Regions from separate parts of the Streptosporangium sp. NPDC006007 genome, predicted to be linked through region 1. Evidence: predicted binding sites of a transcription regulator. Region 1 holds the regulator's gene; each other region holds the start of a gene.
The links. Region 1 encodes LexA, which represses DNA repair genes until DNA is damaged. Its sites were predicted from a motif close to TCGAACANNTGTTCGA; they were not measured.
Positions count from the first base shown of each region.

Region 1 (5,813 bases):
CGGCGAGGCGGTGCCGACGTTGAACCAGACCGGTGAGTTGAAGCTGAAGACCTGGTTGACCAGAGCGTGCTTGAGCTCGTGGTCGAAGATCTCGGCGTCCTCCTCGGTGGCGAAGTATCCCTCCTCGACCGCGGTCCTGGTGTAGACGCCCACCACGCGGTCGACGAGCTGCTTGAGGCTCCACTCGCGCTGCGGGGTGCCGACCGCGCCGCGGAAGTACTTGGTGGTCACGATGTTGGCGGCGTTGACCGACCAGAACCCGGGGAACTCCACGCCCCGCTGCTCGAAGTTGATCGAACCGTCCCGCCAGTTGGTCATGACGACGTCGCGGCGCTCCCAGGACAACTCGTCGTAAGGATGCACTCCGGGCGTGGTGAAGATGCGCTTCATCTTCAACCCCTTACGCGGCCGCTTGCCCCCACGCGCGGCTGCGCCACTGACCGTCTCCGTCATGACTTCCCCCTTCCGGGGCTCCGTGTGGAGCCCTTGAGTCGGACCACATCAACGCGCCGCTCTCCCCCGGCGCCCGGGGCCTGGCTCAGTCGTGTCCGGCGGACCGCTCCGCGCGCAACTGCTCGATCTCGACCTCGAAGTCGGCCAGGGTCTCGAACCCGCGGTAGACGGAGGCGAATCGCAGATAGGCCACCTCGTCCAGCTCGCGGAGCGGGCCCAGGATCGCCAGCCCGACCTCGTGCGCCGCGATCTCCGCGGCCCCGGTCGCCCGGATGCTCTCCTCGACTCGCTGACCCAGCTGGGCCAGCGAGTCCTCGTCGACCGGCCGCCCCTGGCACGCCCGCCGGACTCCGGCGATCACCTTGTCCCTGAAGAACGGCTCGGTCACCCCGCTGCGTTTGCTCACCATGAGCAACACCGTCTCCTGCGTGGTGAACCTGCGTCCGCACTCCGGGCAGGTGCGTCTGCGGCGGATTGCCCCGCCGTCCTCGGTGGACCGGCTGTCGATGACCCGCGTGTCAGGATGACGACAGAACGGACAGTGCACGCGCGTCGCCTCCTCGACCTGCCTAGCGGCTCACCTTTCTCGTGTTACTCCAGGTGCTCCACAGCCTCCACGCGAAGACGCTCGCGCGCGCCCCTCGAATGGTCGAGATGCGGTAATAGAAACACAATCTATGGTGGAGTAGAGCGATGAAGCCACTAGATGTTGTGGTCCAACCGTAGAAGTGTCGGCCCATGAACGCAAGTTAGGCAGGCCCCGCGAGCCGAAGTCCCTGATCAGCGCATCGCACCGGGGACGGCCGGGCGTGTCGCCCCTCCGGCCACTCCCGCACACCCCTCCCCGCCGGCGGACCCGCCGGCCTCTCAGCGGGCCGAACCGCCGGGCAGATGAAGCCGGGCCCCCGGCTGGATCACCGAGTCGGACAGGTCGTTGACATCCATTATCAGGCGGACCATCGAGGCAGGATCACCCTCCGTGGTGACCGCCTCGGCGATCTTCCACAGCGAGTCGCCCTTGCGCACCACGACCCACGGCAGCCCCTCGCGGCTCCTGCGCTCACCCGCCGAGGCCGCGTCGATGCGGGCGCCGACCCAGAGGGCCCCCAGGGTCAGGACGGTGAGCGCGGACACCACCACGACCCTCCCCCTCCGGGTGAGCCGGAGGGGCGGGGCCTGGCCACGCCCACCCCTCGCCGGCCCGGGCCTTCGGACAGGCGGCCGCCGGGACCCCCACCTTGTTTCGATCGCCTGCACGGTGCGCCCCCCATCCCCTCGACATGGCCGAACACACGTCGAAGAAAGGTCGATGAATCGAACACGATGTCGATTGAACTCCCGTACGATGTTGTACACCACGACGCCGCTGATTTCGAGGACGACTCGAACAATTGTTTGAATATGATCTTCGGCGAGGATACGGTTGCTCTGTGCGACGCAGTCAGCACAGACCGGGAGCGAGGAGATCGCATGAGCGAGCACAATGAGAACGCTTCGGCCGTCAGCGACCTGGCCGTGCGCAGGCGCGACTCCCTTGGCCTCACCCCCAGGCAGCGCAAGATCCTTGAGGTGATCCGCGACTCCGTGCAGCGACGCGGCTACCCGCCGTCCATGCGGGAGATCGGCGAGGCGGTGCAGCTCACCAGCACCTCCAGCGTGTCGCACCAGTTGACGGCGTTGCAGCGCAAGGGTTACCTGCGCCGCGACCCGCACCGCCCCCGCGCCCTCGAAGTGCGCCTGCCCGGCGAGCCGGTGCTCTGGGTGGACCCCACCGGTGACGACGAGACGCCGGTCAACCGCCCGACCGCGGCCTATGTGCCGCTCGTCGGCCGGATCGCCGCCGGCGGCCCGATCCTCGCCGAGGAGAGCGTCGAAGACGTCTTCGCCCTGCCCAAGCAGCTCGTCGGCGAGGGCACGCTCTTCCTGCTCCAGGTGACCGGTGACTCGATGATCGAGGCCGCGATCGCCGACGGTGACTGGGTGGTCGTCCGTCAGCAGCCGGTGGCCGACAACGGCGACGTGGTCGCGGCGATGATCGACGGTGAGGCCACGGTCAAGACCTTCAAGCGCAAGGACGGCCACGTCTGGCTGGTTCCGCACAACCCTAACTACGACCCGATCCCCGGCGACGAGGCCACCGTGCTGGGCAAGGTCGTGGCGGTGCTGCGCAAGCTCTGACCCGATCCGGACGGGAGCGGTCCCCGATCGGGGACCGCTCCCGTCCGGATATCAACGGCAGACGGGCATCTCCGCCGGGGACGGAGGGGACGTCAAGGGACGATGTTGACCAGCTTGGGCGCGCGGACGATGACCTTGCGGGGAGGGCCGGACAGGAAGACCCCGACCTTCTCCGAGGCCAGCGCCAGGGCCTCCAGATCGGCCTCGGAGATCTCCGGGGAGACCTCCAGCCGGTCACGGACCTTGCCGGCGACCTGCACGACGCACGTGACGGAGTCCTGGACCAGCAGGGCGCCCTCGGCCGTCGGCCACCCGGCGGTGGCGACCGAGGCCGAACGCCCCAGACGCTCCCAGCCCTCCTCCGCGGTGTAGGGCGCGACCAGCGACAGCATGATCGCCAGTGTCTCCGCGGCCTCCCGGACCGCAGGGTCGGCGGCGCCGGGCCCGGAGTCGATGGCGCGGCGGGCCGCGCTCGTCAGCTCCATCATGCGGGCCACCGCGACGTTGAAGCGGTGGGAGTCGACCAGTTTCGTGACCTCGTCTATGGTCCGGTGGACGAACTTGCGCAGTTCCAGGTCGCCTGCGGCGAAGTCCACGCCGGGGGCACAGGCGGCACCGGCCTCGGCCATGACGCGGAACGCGCGGGCCAGGAACTTCTGCGACGCGGCCGGGGAGACGTCGGCCCAGTCGATGTCGTCCTCCGGCGGACCGGCGAACACCACGGTCAGCCGGACCGCGTCCACGCCGTAGGCGTCGATCTGCTGACCCAGGTCGACGCCGTTGCCCAGGGACTTGGACATCGCCTTGCCCTGGTTGATGACCTGCCCCTGGTTCAGCAGACGGCTGAAGGGCTCGGTGAAGTCCACCATGCCCATGTCGTGCAGGACCTTGGTGAAGAACCGCGAGTACAGCAGGTGCAGCACCGCGTGCTCCACCCCGCCGACGTACTGGTCGATCGGGCCCCACCCGCGGACCTTCTCCACGTCGAACGGACCGCCGGAGTAGGACGGGTCCACGTAGCGCAGGAAGTACCACGAGGAGTCGACGAAGGTGTCCATCGTGTCGGTGTCGCGCCTGGCGGGCCCCCCGCACTTGGGACAGGAGACGTTGACCCAGTCGGCGGCCGAGGCCAGCGGGGAGACCCCCTTGGGGGCCAGGGCCTCGCCGCGCAGGTCAGGCAGGGTGACGGGCAGCTGGTCGTCCGGGACCGGGACCTCGCCGCAGCCGGCACAGTGAATGATCGGGATCGGGCAGCCCCAGAAGCGCTGGCGGGAGAGCAGCCAGTCGCGCAGGCGGAAGTTGACCGCCGCCCTGCCGGTGCCGCGCTCGGCCAGCAGTTCGACGATCCGGCGGATCGCCTCGGCCTTGGGCAGGCCGTCCAGCGGGCCGGAGTTGACCAGGGAGCCCTCGCCCACGGTGGCGACACCGGTCTCCCCCGGGTCGGCCAGGCCGGTGTGGACCACGACCCGCACCGGCAGGCCGAACCTCCGGGCGAAGTCCAGGTCGCGCTGGTCGTGCGCGGGAACCGCCATGATGGCGCCGTGGCCGTAGTCGGACAGGACGTAGTCGGCGGCCCAGACCGGCATGCGCTCGCCGTTGACCGGGTTGACGGCGTAGCGGCCCAGGAAGACGCCGCTCTTCTCCTTCTCGGTGGAGAGCCGGTCGATGTCGGACAGCTTGGCGACCTCGGCCCGGTACGCCTCGAACGCCTCGCGCCGGTCGTCGGAGACGATCTCCTCGGCCAGCGGGGCGTCGGGGGCGACCACGAAGAAGGTCGCGCCGTACAGGGTGTCGGGACGCGTGGTGTAGACGGTGACCGGCTCGTCGCGGCCCTCGATCATGAAGCGGACGTCGGCGCCCTCGGATCTGCCGATCCAGTTGCGCTGCATGGTCAGCACGCGCTCCGGCCAGCCGCCCTCCAGCTGCGCCATGTCGTCCAGCAGCCGGTCGGCGTACTCAGTGATCTTGAAGTACCACTGGGTCAGCTCCCGGCGGACGACCTCGGCGCCGCAGCGCTCGCACCGGCCGTCCTTGACCTGCTCGTTGGCCAGCACGGTCTGGTCGTTGGGGCACCAGTTGACCAGGCCGCCCCTGCGGTAGGCCAGGCCGCGCTCGAAGAAGCGCAGGAACAGCCACTGTGTCCACCGGTAGTAGCCGGTGTCGCTGGTGTGCAGGCGGCGGGACCAGTCAAAGGAGATCGCGTAGCGTTTGAAGGAGTTGGCCTGGGTCTCGATGTTGGCGTAGGTCCACTCGGCCGGGTGCGCGTCGCGCTTGATCGCGGCGTTCTCGGCCGGCAGGCCGAAGGAGTCCCAGCCGATGGGATGCAGCACGTTGTAGCCGCGCTGGAACCAGTAGCGCGAGACGACGTCGCCGATGGCGAAGACCTCGGCGTGCCCCATGTGCAGGTCGCCGGAGGGGTAGGGGAACATGTCGAGCATGTAGCGTCGCTCACGTGGGTCGGCGGGGTCGTCGGAGGCCCGGAAGGGGTCCAGCTCCTCCCACCGCCGCTGCCACTTGACCTGCAGTGCCTGCGGGTCGTAGTGCTGCTCGTCGCTCTGCATGTCGGCTCGCTCGCTCACGTCAATCTTCCCTCGGTATACGTCCGCGCAGATGATCTGACCCATCCGACCAATAGAAAAACCCTCCGCTCACGCGAAGGGCAGCCGCATCGGCGGGGCGTCTAGCGCCGGGAAGGCCGATGCGGCCCGATAAGCAGCAGGGTCACCGCACGCATATGCCAAGACTATCGCAGTCCGCAAGTCGTATTCGTGGCCTGGGAAAACGAGTTCGATCACGGCAAACGGAGGACACCGGCGTCGGCGGGTCAGCACAATGGGGGGATCCGCGTAGCCAGGAGGGGCCGCGGGCGGATGGGGTGCATCCGTTGTGACCTCACATGTCCTAATCAGTTTACTCTTTTCACCGTGGCACACTCAGTCGAGCCGGGGCAGGGCCCGGATCCCTCGGAGGTCGGCCTGCCGATGCAGGATCCACCCACCGACCCCACAGGACTCCAGTTCAGGGGGGCGTTCTCCAGTTTCCCTGCGAACTCCCCTGTCTCACGTGAGACCATGCCCAATAGTCATAATTCGGGCACCCGTGCGGGAGGTAAGGAAGCCATGGCTTCGGAGCAGTCCAGCCAGTCCCACCTGCCTCCGGCATGGCCGGAGGCGGTGGACCCC
Region 1 covers NZ_JBEXUG010000015.1:52,208-58,020, reverse strand. Annotated here, with positions in the region: gene ABZ194_RS14565 (vitamin B12-dependent ribonucleotide reductase) at 1-453, opposite strand, end outside; gene nrdR (transcriptional regulator NrdR) at 539-1,000, opposite strand; gene ABZ194_RS14555 (LysM peptidoglycan-binding domain-containing protein) at 1,321-1,590, opposite strand; gene lexA (transcriptional repressor LexA) at 1,924-2,631, shown strand; gene leuS (leucine--tRNA ligase) at 2,724-5,192, opposite strand; gene ABZ194_RS14540 (hypothetical protein) at 5,751-5,813, shown strand, end outside.

Region 2 (5,813 bases), on a different contig from region 1:
CCGGCCCTGCCGATCCGCTGCAGGCCGCTCGCCACGCTCGGGGGCGACTCCACGCAGGCGACCAGATCCACCGAGCCCATGTCGACGCCGAGTTCTAAGCTGGAGGTCGCGACCACCGCGGGCAGCCGCCCGGACTTCAGCGCCTCCTCGATCTGGGCGCGCTCCTGCTTCGACACCGATCCGTGGTGCGCCCGTACGATCTCCGGGACGACCCCCTTCGCCGCACCGGCCTGCGCCATCGTCGCGGCCGGGGTGGATGGGGAGGCGGGTGGCACGGGGAGGCCCTCCGACCAGTGCGCGGGCTCCGGCGACTTCGACGGCCCCGGCGGCCCGGGATCTTCCGCCCGCCGTTCCCAGGCCAGCTCGTTGAGACGGGTGCACAGCCGCTCGGCCAGTCGACGCGAGTTGGCGAAGACGATCGTCGAGCGATGCCTCCCGATCAGGTCGAACAGCCTCTCCTCGACGTGCGGCCAGATGGAACGCCTGGCCGGCGGCCTGGTCTGCCATCCGTCGCCGTCGCCGTCGCCGTCATCGGCTCCGGCGGGAGGTGGGGCGGTGTCGAGCTCGGTCATGTCCTCGATCGGGACGACCACCTCGACCTCGATCACCTTGTCCGAGGGCGGCTGGACCACCGAGGCCGGGCGTGAGCCGCCGAGGAAGGCGGCCACCTCGCTCACCGGCCGAACGGTCGCCGACAGGCCGATGCGCTGGGCGGGCCGGGAGAGCAGGGCGTCGAGCCGCTCCAGGCTGAGGGTCAGGTGCGCGCCGCGTTTGGTGGCCGCCACCGCGTGCACCTCGTCGACGATGACGGTCTCCACGCCGCGCAGCGCCTCGCGGGCCTGACTGGTCAGCAGCAGGAAGAGCGACTCGGGGGTCGTGATGAGGATGTCCGACGGCTTGGCCGCGAAACGGCGCCGCTCCTCCGGTGAGGTGTCACCCGACCGGATCGCCACCGAGATCTCCGGCACCGGGGACCCGAGCCGCCGCGCCGTCTGCTTCAGCCCGGCCAGCGGAGCCCGGAGGTTGCGCTCGACGTCCACCGCCAGAGCCTTGAGCGGTGACACGTAGAGGACCCGGCACCGCCGGACCGGCCCGCCGTCCTTCCGCGAGGCGGCGCGCCCGCGCGCGGGCCGCCTGTCACCGGCGTGCGAGGCCCCCGCGAGACCGGCGGATGGGACGACCGTTTTGCCCGCCGGGTCTTCGGTGTCCGCGGTGCCGGCGCTCGCGAGGTCCGCCGCGGTGGCGGCGCCGACGGTGCCCCGCGGGAATCCGGAGCCCTCCGCGGTGCCGGGGACGCGCTCGGCGGCCAGCCGGTCCAGTGACCAGAGGAACGCGGCCAGTGTCTTGCCGGAACCGGTGGGCGCGACCACCAGTGTGTTGTCCCCCCGGGCGATCGACGCCCACGCCCCCTCCTGCGCGGTGGTGGGAGCGGTGAAGGCCCCGGCGAACCACTCCCTGGTCACGGGGGTGAAATGGTTGAGCGCCGAGCTCGCACCGCTCCCCGGCGGCCCCGTGCCCGCTCCGTCCATCACGTGCCCCCTCGTGTTTGATCCGGCCGCTCGATCCGGCTCGACGATTCATAGTGCACTGCCCTACCGACAGAATCCGTCCCACCCTCGGTGGCCGAGTAACAGGTGAAAGATCACCTAAAGGTGACAAAAATCCACATTGCTGGCTTTTGGGGCCTTATCGACATATTTTTCGTTTATGAGGCCGTTATGAGGGTGAACGGCTGTGCCGTGCACCCGGCGGCTCCGGCCTTCTTCCCCTTGCTCTCCGTACGGAGGTCGTAGGGAGCCCCTCATAGCGCCTTCCAGGTAAGGGGTCCGGAGCCCATCCCCTGTCCGAGGTCCCGGCACTCCCGGGAGCCGGAAATGGCGTGAGGACGCGTCGCGAGGGCCGTACCGAGGTGTGCCGGGGCGATGGGCCCGTGCCGCCCGTGCCGCCCCTGGACTCCTTGGACACCGGGGCTTGGCGGGTTCCGTGGGCGGGGTTTCGGCCACAGGCGCATGACGATTGAGAAAGGTTCATGTCCCGATAAGTCGGAGATAGATCTCAGACCAGCATCCGACGCATTAAGTGGTGAGCCGGCGATGAGCATCGACCATCCTGCCGTCGAGACGGCGCGTGAGCGGATCAGGGCGGAACGCCTGGGGAGGCACCGTCCGCTGAGCAGCGCGAGGGGGCTGCACCATGTCGCGCTGATCTCCTCCGACGTCGAGACGACGATCGCCTTCTACCAGGACCTTCTGGAGTTCCCCCTCACGGAGATCTTCGGAAACCGCGACTACCGGGGATCGAGCCACTTCTTCTTCGACATCGGCAACGGCAACCTGCTGGCCTTCTTCGACCTTCCCGGTCTGGACCTCGGTCCCTACCGCGAGGTTCTCGGCGGCCTTCACCACATCGCCATCTCGGTGGACCCGTCGACCTGGGAGCGGTTGCGGGGCAAACTGGAGGCCGCGGGCGTGCCGCACGAGATCGAGAGCGGCGCCTCGATCTATTTCAGGGATCCCGACGGGGCCCGGCTGGAACTGCTCGCCGACCCGCTCGGGGAGATGTACGGCTCCAGCGTGCTCTGACCGGCTCGGACCGGGTCCTTCCCGGCTCGGTTGCGGAAGGCGGGGGTTCGCACGTGGGGGCCCATACTTGGGGAATGCGCCTGTCGGAGTTCTGGAAGCGAATGAAACTGCACTTCGGTGATATTTACGCCGAGTCGTGGGCGCGCGACTACGTGATCGCCGACCTGGGTGGACGGACGGTGAACCAGGCGCTGGCCGAGGGGGTCGCGGCCAAGGAGGTCTGGCGGGCCGTGTGCGGGGTGTCCGACGTCGCCGCCCGCCTGCGCTGACGCCCCGCAGGGATGGCGAGGCCGTGGCGAGTCCGGGAGCCCCGCGCGGCGCCCCCTCGCCCGGACGCCGCCTCTCGAAAGCACGGGAGGGTCCCTCCCCGGGCGGGCCTGAACCGGCGTGCGGGGTTTGAGGGGGGCCGAGGAGGAAGGGCAGGGCACTAAGAAGAGCCGTCCAGTAGTTTCCCGAGCGCCTCGGCCACCGGCCGGAGGTCCCCGGTGTCCTCCTGCCCGTCGGGTGACCACAGGAAGAGCCACCCGTCCTTGGCCGGCGTGGCGAAGACGATCGTCTGCCGGCCGCTGTCCGGATGCCACACCCACAGCACGGGATCGTCGCCCCCGACCGTGCGGCTGACCAGTCCGTGCTTCGACAGTTCGGCGGCCAGGGAGCCAAGATGGATCAGACGTTGCCGGCTGAACGTGCTGGTCACGTGGGCCACCTCGGGATCGTTTGCCCTCAGGATCGCCCCGGTTCGCCTTGGAGACAACATGTGCGGAGCAATGCCCGGGAATGTTGCCTTTCGGATGGGGTCCGTCGGCCCGGGCCGTCTGTGACACCCCGGAACACGTGGTCTCGTTGAGCTACGATCGAACAGTCGTTCGGCTATATTGGACACCGTCGCTCCAGGCGTGCTCTCCGGAAAGTGTCGGTGGCACCCCGTAGCTTTCTGGCAACCGATCCAACCCGCGACCCTCCAGGGGGCTCACATGGCAGCTAACGACCGCGAGAAGGCGCTTGAGACCGCCCTTGCTCAGATCGAGCGACAGTTCGGTAAGGGCTCGGTCATGCGTCTCGGTGACGAGACCCGGGCGCCCATCGAAGTGATCCCGACCAGTTCCATCGCGCTCGACGTCGCCCTGGGCATCGGCGGGTTCCCACGAGGCCGCATCGTCGAGGTCTACGGTCCCGAGTCCTCCGGCAAGACCACCGTCGCGCTGCACGCGGTGGCCAACGCCCAGCGGGCCGGCGGCATCGCGGCGTTCATCGACGCCGAGCACGCCCTTGACCCCGAATACGCCAAGAAACTCGGCGTCGACACCGACGCGCTGCTCGTCTCCCAGCCCGACACCGGTGAGCAGGCGCTGGAGATCGCCGACATGCTGATCCGATCCGGTGCCGTCGACCTGCTGGTCATCGACTCGGTCGCGGCCCTGGTGCCCAAGGCCGAGATCGAGGGCGAGATGGGTGACAGCCACGTCGGTCTCCAGGCCCGGCTGATGTCGCAGGCCCTGCGCAAGGTCGCCGGCGCGCTCAACAACACCGGCACCACAGCCATCTTCATCAACCAGCTCCGAGAGAAGATCGGCGTCATGTTCGGCTCGCCGGAGACCACGACCGGTGGAAAGGCGCTGAAGTTCTATGCCTCGGTCCGGCTCGACATCCGCCGCATCGAGACGCTGAAGGACGGCACCGAGGCGGTGGGCAACCGCACCCGTGTCAAGGTCGTCAAGAACAAGATGGCCCCGCCTTTCCGGGTGGCCGACTTCGACATTCTCTACGGCGTCGGCATCTCCCGCGAGGGTGGCCTGATCGACATGGGGGTCGAGCACGGCTTCGTCCGCAAGTCCGGCGCTTGGTACACCTACGAGGGCGACCAGCTCGGTCAGGGCAAGGAGAACGCCCGCAACTTCCTGAAGAACCACCCGGACATGGCCAACGAGATCGAGAAGAAGATCAAGGAGAAGCTTGGCATCGGCCCCCGCGTGGACAGCCCCGCCACTCCGCCGCCCCCCGCCCCCGCCCCGGCCGCCTCAGGCCGTGCTTCCAAGGCGACGACTCCTAAACCGGGTGACGTCTGATCCGGAGTGATCGATGACGACGGGACCTGACTCCGGTCCGGCCGACGCGGCCGGGCCGCGAGACTGGGGCGCCTGGCCCGACACGCCGGAGGCCGCGTCCACCGGATCGGCCCGGCGAGGGGGCGGACGGCCGAGGCGTTCGCGCCGAGACCGTTCGAAGGAGTGGGAGGCGTCCGGCACGGGCGGGGGCGACGCCTTCCCCCCGGACGACTTCACAGAGAGTCGGCCAGACCGTTCCGATGGGGAGGGGCGAGGCCGGGGCACTCGCGGATCCCGGAGGGCGAGCCGGTCCGGAAACGGATCCGGGGGGGTTACGCCGGACGGGCTGGTCGAGGGATCTCCGGCGAGCCGAGGTCCCGGCGCCGATCCGCAGGCCGTGGCCAGGTCCGTCTGCCTGCGACTGCTGACCATGGCGCCGCGCACCCGAGCCCAGCTCGCGGAGGCGCTGCGCAGGCGTGAGGTGCCGGAGGAGGCCGCCGAGGCCGTGCTTGAGCGGTTCTCCGAGGTCGGCCTCATCGATGACGAGGCGTTCGCCGCGGCCTGGGTGAGTTCACGTCACGCCGGACGAGGTCTCGCCCGCAGGGCCCTCGCCTCGGAGCTCCGTCACCGAGGGGTGAACGAGGACACCGTCAAGGACGCCGTGGAGCAGCTCGACCCCGAGCAGGAGGTGGAGACGGCGCGCAGGCTGGTGGCGCGCAGGCTGTCGTCCACCCGGGGGCTGGAGCCCGCCGCCAGGACCCGGAGGCTGGCCGGCATGCTCGCCCGGAAGGGATACGGCCCCGGCCTCGCCTTCCGGGTGATCCGTGAGGCACTTGAGAGTGAACAGGCGGAGAGTTCCGCCTTTTCCACGGAGTTCGACTATCCGGATGAGTAGTGAAGACGATCGGTAAGCGATGTTTGACTATCCGCCTGGTGACCGGAACATGCGGTCGGTGACCTCGTTCACGTGGAGGTATAGGTGATCGGTGTGCGCTGTTCGGTTATTTGAGTGGCTTGCAGGTCATGTGATGTGTGGGTGTTCTGTCCGGAGGGTGATGATTCGGATGCGCCTGGGGTTGCTGAGGGGGGAGGAGCGGCCGCCCGGTGGTGAACGGGGCGAGTCTGTGGTGAGCGGGGCGAGCCGGAGTGGCCTGTGGGCTTCGACTGCCTGGCCGGGGCCGGGGCC
Region 2 covers NZ_JBEXUG010000005.1:241,965-247,777, reverse strand. Annotated here, with positions in the region: gene ABZ194_RS06795 (DEAD/DEAH box helicase) at 1-1,529, opposite strand, end outside; gene ABZ194_RS06790 (VOC family protein) at 2,094-2,582, shown strand; gene ABZ194_RS06785 (DUF3046 domain-containing protein) at 2,657-2,851, shown strand; gene ABZ194_RS06780 (hypothetical protein) at 3,010-3,279, opposite strand; gene recA (recombinase RecA) at 3,557-4,648, shown strand; gene ABZ194_RS06770 (regulatory protein RecX) at 4,974-5,522, shown strand.
Region 2: the regulator LexA is predicted to act here: its motif matches at 3,437-3,452, upstream of recA (recombinase RecA).

Region 3 (5,813 bases), on a different contig from region 1:
GCGCTGGAGCGGCTGCGCGCCTCCTACGACGTGGTGGTCTGCGAGGGGGCGGGCAGCCCGGCGGAGATCAACCTGCGCAGGGGCGACATCGCGAACATGGGGCTGGCCCGTGCCGCGGAGCTGCCGGTCATCGTGGTCGGAGACATCGACAGGGGCGGGGTCTTCGCCTCGCTGTACGGGACCGTGGCCCTGCTGGAACCCGCCGACCAGGCGCTGATCGCGGGCTTCGTGATCAACAAGTTCCGGGGGGCGCCGGAGCTCCTCGAACCCGGTCTCGACATGATCGAAGATCTGACCGGCCGCCGGGTCTACGGCGTGCTGCCCTGGCTGAACGGCCTCTGGCTGGATGTGGAGGACTCCCTCGCCCTGGACAACCGTCCCGCCGCCGGGACGCGCACGCCGTACGGCGGGCAGAGCCTGCGGGTCGCGGTGGTCAGGCTGCCGCGTATCTCCAACTTCACCGACGTGGACGCCCTGGTCTCCGAGCCCGGGGTGGTGGTCCGCTTCGTGACCTCTCCGGCGGAGCTGGACGACGCCGACCTGGTGGTGCTGCCGGGCTCCCGCGCCACCGTCTCCGACCTGGCCTGGCTGCGTGCCTCCGGGCTGGCCGGCGCCCTGGGCGGCCGGGCGGTGCTGGGCATCTGCGGCGGCTACCAGATGCTCGCCCGGACCATCCACGACGACGTCGAGTCCGGGGCCGGGAGGGTCGAGGGGCTGGGACTGCTGCCCGCGACCGTGGAGTTCGGGATCGACAAGACGCTGGGCCGCCCGGTCGGCAGCGCGTACGGCTGCCGCGTCGCGGCCTATGAGATCCACCACGGCGTCGTGACGGCCGAGGGCGGCGATCCCTTCCTGGACGGTTGCCGGTCCGGGTCCGTCTGGGGCACCACCTGGCACGGGGCGTTGGAGAACGACGACTTCCGCCGGGCGTTCCTGGCCGATGTGGCGGCCGTCTCCGGCCGTGACTTCACCCCCGCCCCGGACGTCTCCTTCGCCGCGCTGCGCGAGGAGCGGCTGGACGCCCTGGGTGACCTGATCGAGCGGCATGTGGACACCGACGCCCTGCTCAGGCTTCTGAGGGACGGGGCTCCCCGGGATCTGCCGATCCTGCCTCCCGGCGGCATCTCGCGCGAGGCGCCGGACTTCTCCCGTGGCTTCCCACGGTAGAAACACGGTTCCCTACGGTGACGTGGATTTCCCGCGGTGACCCGGTGACCCGGTGAGCGATGATCCGGCTGGTGTCCCCTTCTCGTCCTGGCCGTGCTCGGGGAGCCCCGGAGGGGTCAGGTCAGGAGGAGGAGCTTGCCGGTGGTACGGCGGGCCTCCAGATCCCGGTGGGCCTGGGCCGCCTCGGTCAGGGGGTAGCGGCGGGAGATGTGGACCCTGAGCTCTCCCGAGGCCACCCAGCCGAAGATGTCGGAGGCCCGCCAGGCCAGCTCGTCGCGGGTGGCGAGGTAGGGGGCGAGGGCGGGGCGGGTCAGGAAGAGAGAGCCGCCCTTGGCGAGGGTCTGCGGGTCGACGGGGGGCACCGGTCCTCCGGCCTGGCCGTACAGGACCATCATGCCGCGCGGGCGCAGCGAGGCGAGGCTCCTGTCGAAGGTGGGGGCGCCCACGCCGTCGTAGACGACGTGCGCGCCGGAGCCGGTCAGGTCGCGGACCGCGTCGGCGAAGCCGTCGTAGCGGAGAACGTCGTCGGCACCCGCCGCGAGGGCCAGCTCCTCCTTCTCCTCGGTGGAGACCGTGCCGATCACCCGGGCGCCGCGCAGTTTGGCGATCTGGACGAGCAGCAGGCCCACGCCTCCGGCGGCGGCGTGCACCAGCACGTTGTCGCCTGGTTTCACCCGGTAGGTGGAGTGAGTCAGGTAGTGGGCGGTCAGTCCCTGGAGGGTGACGGCCGCCGCGACTTCCGCCGTCATCCCCTCGGGTACGGAGAGCACGTGGGTGGCCGGCACCACGGCCTTGGCGGCGTAGCTGCCCATGACGTTGGCCCAGGCCACGGTGTCGCCCACCGAGACGCCCCGGACGTCCTCGCCGACCGCGGCGACGGTGCCCGCGCCCTCGTTTCCGGGGACGAAGGGCAGGGAGAGCGGGTAGCGGCCCATCCGGTGATAGACGTCGATGAAGTTCACGCCGGCGGCGACGACGTCGATCAGCACCTCCCCGGGGTTCGGCTCCGGCTCGGGATGGCCGGTGCAGGTCAGGACCTCGGGGCCGCCGGTGGCGGAGACGACTATGGCGCGCATCGTGCTGAACTCCTTGGCTCGATTGGTGCTTCGATTGTCCCGGCCGCGTACCGATCAGCCGAATGCCCCGGCAGCCGTGGCCGCGCGGACGCCGGGCCACCGGTGTGACGGGTGGGGGCTTGCGCCCGGCGTCGTGGGAACGTATGTTCGACGGACTGTGCCCGTCTTCCCCCGGGTTCCCATCTCGACACCGTGGGGAGAAGAGGCGTCTTGAGCAGACTTCACGGAGACCCGATCGAGGTCTGGACGCGTGGCGGCAGGCCGGTCCAGTTCGTCTGGCGTGACCGGCTCCACGCCGTGCGCCGGGTGCTCGACGAGTGGGTCGTCTCGCGAGAGTGGTGGAAGATCTCCGAGGGTGACCCCGGCGAACGCCGGTTCTGGAAGGTCGAGGCCGACCCCGGCGACCGGCTGGGCACCTATGAGCTCCGTTTCGACACCGCGGGCGAGGGCTGGCTGCTGATGAGGTCGTGGGACTGACGGTCCGGGGGGTGTCACCGCCCGGCCGGATGGACCTGCCGCGCCGCCGCCCGCCTCGTGAAGATCTTCGAGATGGCTCGCGGTGTGATGCTGTCCGTCCCGGTCCCGCGCCGGTGGGCGCCGGCGGCCTGGATCCTGGTGATCTGCCGGACGGTCGCCGCGCACAGCAGGGCGGAGACCGTGACGGCGGTCAGCTCGACCGGGCCGAGGCCGGTGAGGCTCGCGTCCCCGGGGGTGGCGTGGAGCGGCAGCCGTACCAGGATCAGGGCGAGCGTGGTCAGCCAGCTCAGCCACCAGGCGGCGAGCAGCGCGACCCAGCGGCCGTGACGGTCGGCCGGCGGGTGTGAGGCCCACCAGAGGCGATACAGCAGCACCGGCGGGACGACCAGGTTGACCCCGGGCACGAGCCAGGCCGCCAGCGTCGGCAGCGCCGAGGCCCCGGGACGGGTCGTGTTCTGCCGGGCCTGGATCAGCCAGGTCAGATAGGCCGCCGCGGTCGCGATCAGCGTCACGGTGATGACCATCATGAGGACGGCGAAGACGGTCACCGCGCCGACGACGGCCTGCGCGCCGGGGGCGTGGGGGTCACCGCCGAGTGCCGAGATCTCCCGGGCCAGCCGCCGGCCCCGGGCCTGTTCGAACATCGCCAGGGCGGCTGTCGCGAGCACCTGGACGCCCAGCGCCACGTGGACGGCCGTGGCTGATCTTCTCGGTAGAGACGAGACGAAGCGCATGTGAATCTCCCCCCGGCATGCGCTGGAGAACCTGCCCTTCTTCTATCCCGTTGACCCCTTTGCTAATCAGTTTCATCGAACGGCTGACCAGGTCGTTCAGGTGACCGGCCGACCGCGTCGACCCGCTGATCACACCGGCCCCCGTGGTCCCCGTGATCCCTGTGGTCTCCCCGCCGCCCCCGGCTCACCCGCCTCCGGGCGGGGCGTCCGCGCCGGACGGATCGCACCGGCCGGGCCGGTCAGCCGACCACACCCGACTCCCAGGCCCAGGCCGCGATCTCCACCCGGTTCCTCGCGCCGAGTTTCACCTGGATGCTCCCCAGATGGGTCTTGACCGTGGAGAGCGAGACGAACAGTTCGGCGGCGACCTCCTGGTTGGTCCGCCCCCTGGCCACCAGGCGGACGACGTCCAGCTCGCGCTCGGTGAGCGGTTCGCTGGGAGGCCGGGCGGTACCGATCCTGGGGTGGGCCAAGTGTTCGAGCAGCCGTACCGTCACCGACGGCGACACCAGCGCGTCACCGGCCGCCGCCGCCCGGATCGCCTCGATCAGCAGCGTCGGCCCGCTGTCCTTGAGCAGGAATCCGGTCGCTCCCGCGCGCAGCGCGCCGTACACGTATTCGTCCAGGTCGAAGGTGGTGACGATGACCACCCGCATCGGATTGGGCACCCCGGGCCCGGAGAGGAGCCGGGTGGCCTCCAGCCCGTCCAGCCTGGGCATCCGGATGTCGAGCAGGCACACGTCCGGACGGAGCCTGCGCGCGTGCTCGACCGCCTCGGCGCCGTTCGCGGCGGTCGCCACGACCTCCATGTCCGCCTGGGCGTCCAGAATCATCTGGAAACCGGTCCGTACCAGCTCCTGGTCATCAGCGATGAGCACCCGAATCGTCACGCGGTCGATTCTGCCAGCCCGGTCCGGGATGTCGGGCTTTTGACCTTTCCGCCTTTCCGTCTTTTGGCCGATGCCGCCGCCTCCGGATCGGACGGTCGGCCGATCCGCCGTGACATCCCCGCACGAGAGGGTCTCGCCATGGATGTCGTTCTCGAAGGAATCAGCCTGGTCAAGCGGTTCGGCCCGACCGTGGCTCTGGGCGGGGTCGGGCTGGCCCTCCGGCCCGGTGAGGCTTTGGCGATCATGGGGCCTTCCGGCTCCGGCAAATCGACGTTGCTGCACTGTCTCGCCGGGATCATGAAACCGGACGCGGGTGAGGTTCACCTGCTCGGCCGGCGCATCGACGCCATGCGGGAGGGCGAGCGCAGCGCTCTGCGCCGTACCCGGTTCGGGTTCGTGTTCCAGTTCGGCCAGCTCCTGCCCGAGCTTCCGGCGGAGGAGAACGTCGCGCTGCCGCTCATGCTCGGGAAGGTCTCCCGGGCCGACGCCGTACGGCAGGCCCGCGAGTGGTTCGGCCCGCTCGGACTCGGCGGAATGGAGAACCGCCGTCCCGGTGAGCTCTCCGGCGGTCAGGCGCAGCGGGTGGCGATCGCCCGCGCCCTGGTCACCCGGCCCGCTGTGATCTTCGCTGACGAGCCGACCGGCGCCCTCGACCAGACCACCGGCCACGACACCATGCGCCTGCTGGTGGACGCCACCAAGCGCAACGGGGCCTCCCTGGTGGTCGTCACCCACGATCCCCAGGTGGCTCGCTGGTGCGACCGCGTGGTCGAGGTCCGCGACGGCCGGATCGTCCCCGGCCCCTCCGGCCCCTCCGGCCCTCGGCCGTCCGCGGGCCTGGGAGCGTGGGATCCGGAGCCCACCCCGGGCGCACGGGGTACGGAGACCCAGGCCCTTCCCGGAGCGGTGGAATGAGCGGGCTGACGGGCCTGGCCTGGCGGCTGCTGCGCGGCGGTGGCCGCCGCGGTCTCCTCGGCGCCGGGCTGACCGTGGCGGCCGTGGCGGTGTCCACCGGTCTGCTGCTGTTCGCCGTGACGGCCAACCTCGCCTTCCAGGGCCGGGCCGACCGGGGGGCGTGGCGCAACCCGGTCGCGGCCAAGGCCGGCGCGGTGGCGATCGAGGCCGTACACAGGGACTATGTGGACGACCGGCCGATCACCGTCGTGGACGTGGCGGCGCTGCGGCCGGGAACATCCCCGCCGCCCGGTCTGGATCGTTTTCCCGCGCCGGGCGAGGTCTGGTTCTCCCCGGAGCTGGCGCGGCTGGTGAAGGAGCTGCCGCCCGACCGGCTGGCCGCCCGGTTCTCCGGTAAGGCGGCGGGGACGATCGACGAGGCGTCCCTGGTCCATCCAGGCGAGCTGGTCGTGGTCCGCGGGCAGCGGCCGGACTCCCTGGTGCCGGACTCCCCGGTGCCGGCCGCCGCGGAGGCGAGCTACGAGGGGGCCGATGTCGCACCCACCGGGATCTCC
Region 3 covers NZ_JBEXUG010000037.1:1,759-7,571, reverse strand. Annotated here, with positions in the region: gene ABZ194_RS23925 (cobyric acid synthase) at 1-1,167, shown strand, start outside; gene ABZ194_RS23920 (quinone oxidoreductase) at 1,284-2,243, opposite strand; gene ABZ194_RS23915 (DUF6504 family protein) at 2,454-2,720, shown strand; gene ABZ194_RS23910 (DUF4328 domain-containing protein) at 2,735-3,454, opposite strand; gene ABZ194_RS23905 (response regulator transcription factor) at 3,694-4,344, opposite strand; gene ABZ194_RS23900 (ABC transporter ATP-binding protein) at 4,483-5,259, shown strand; gene ABZ194_RS23895 (ABC transporter permease) at 5,256-5,813, shown strand, end outside.
Region 3: the regulator LexA is predicted to act here: its motif matches at 2,379-2,394, upstream of ABZ194_RS23915 (DUF6504 family protein).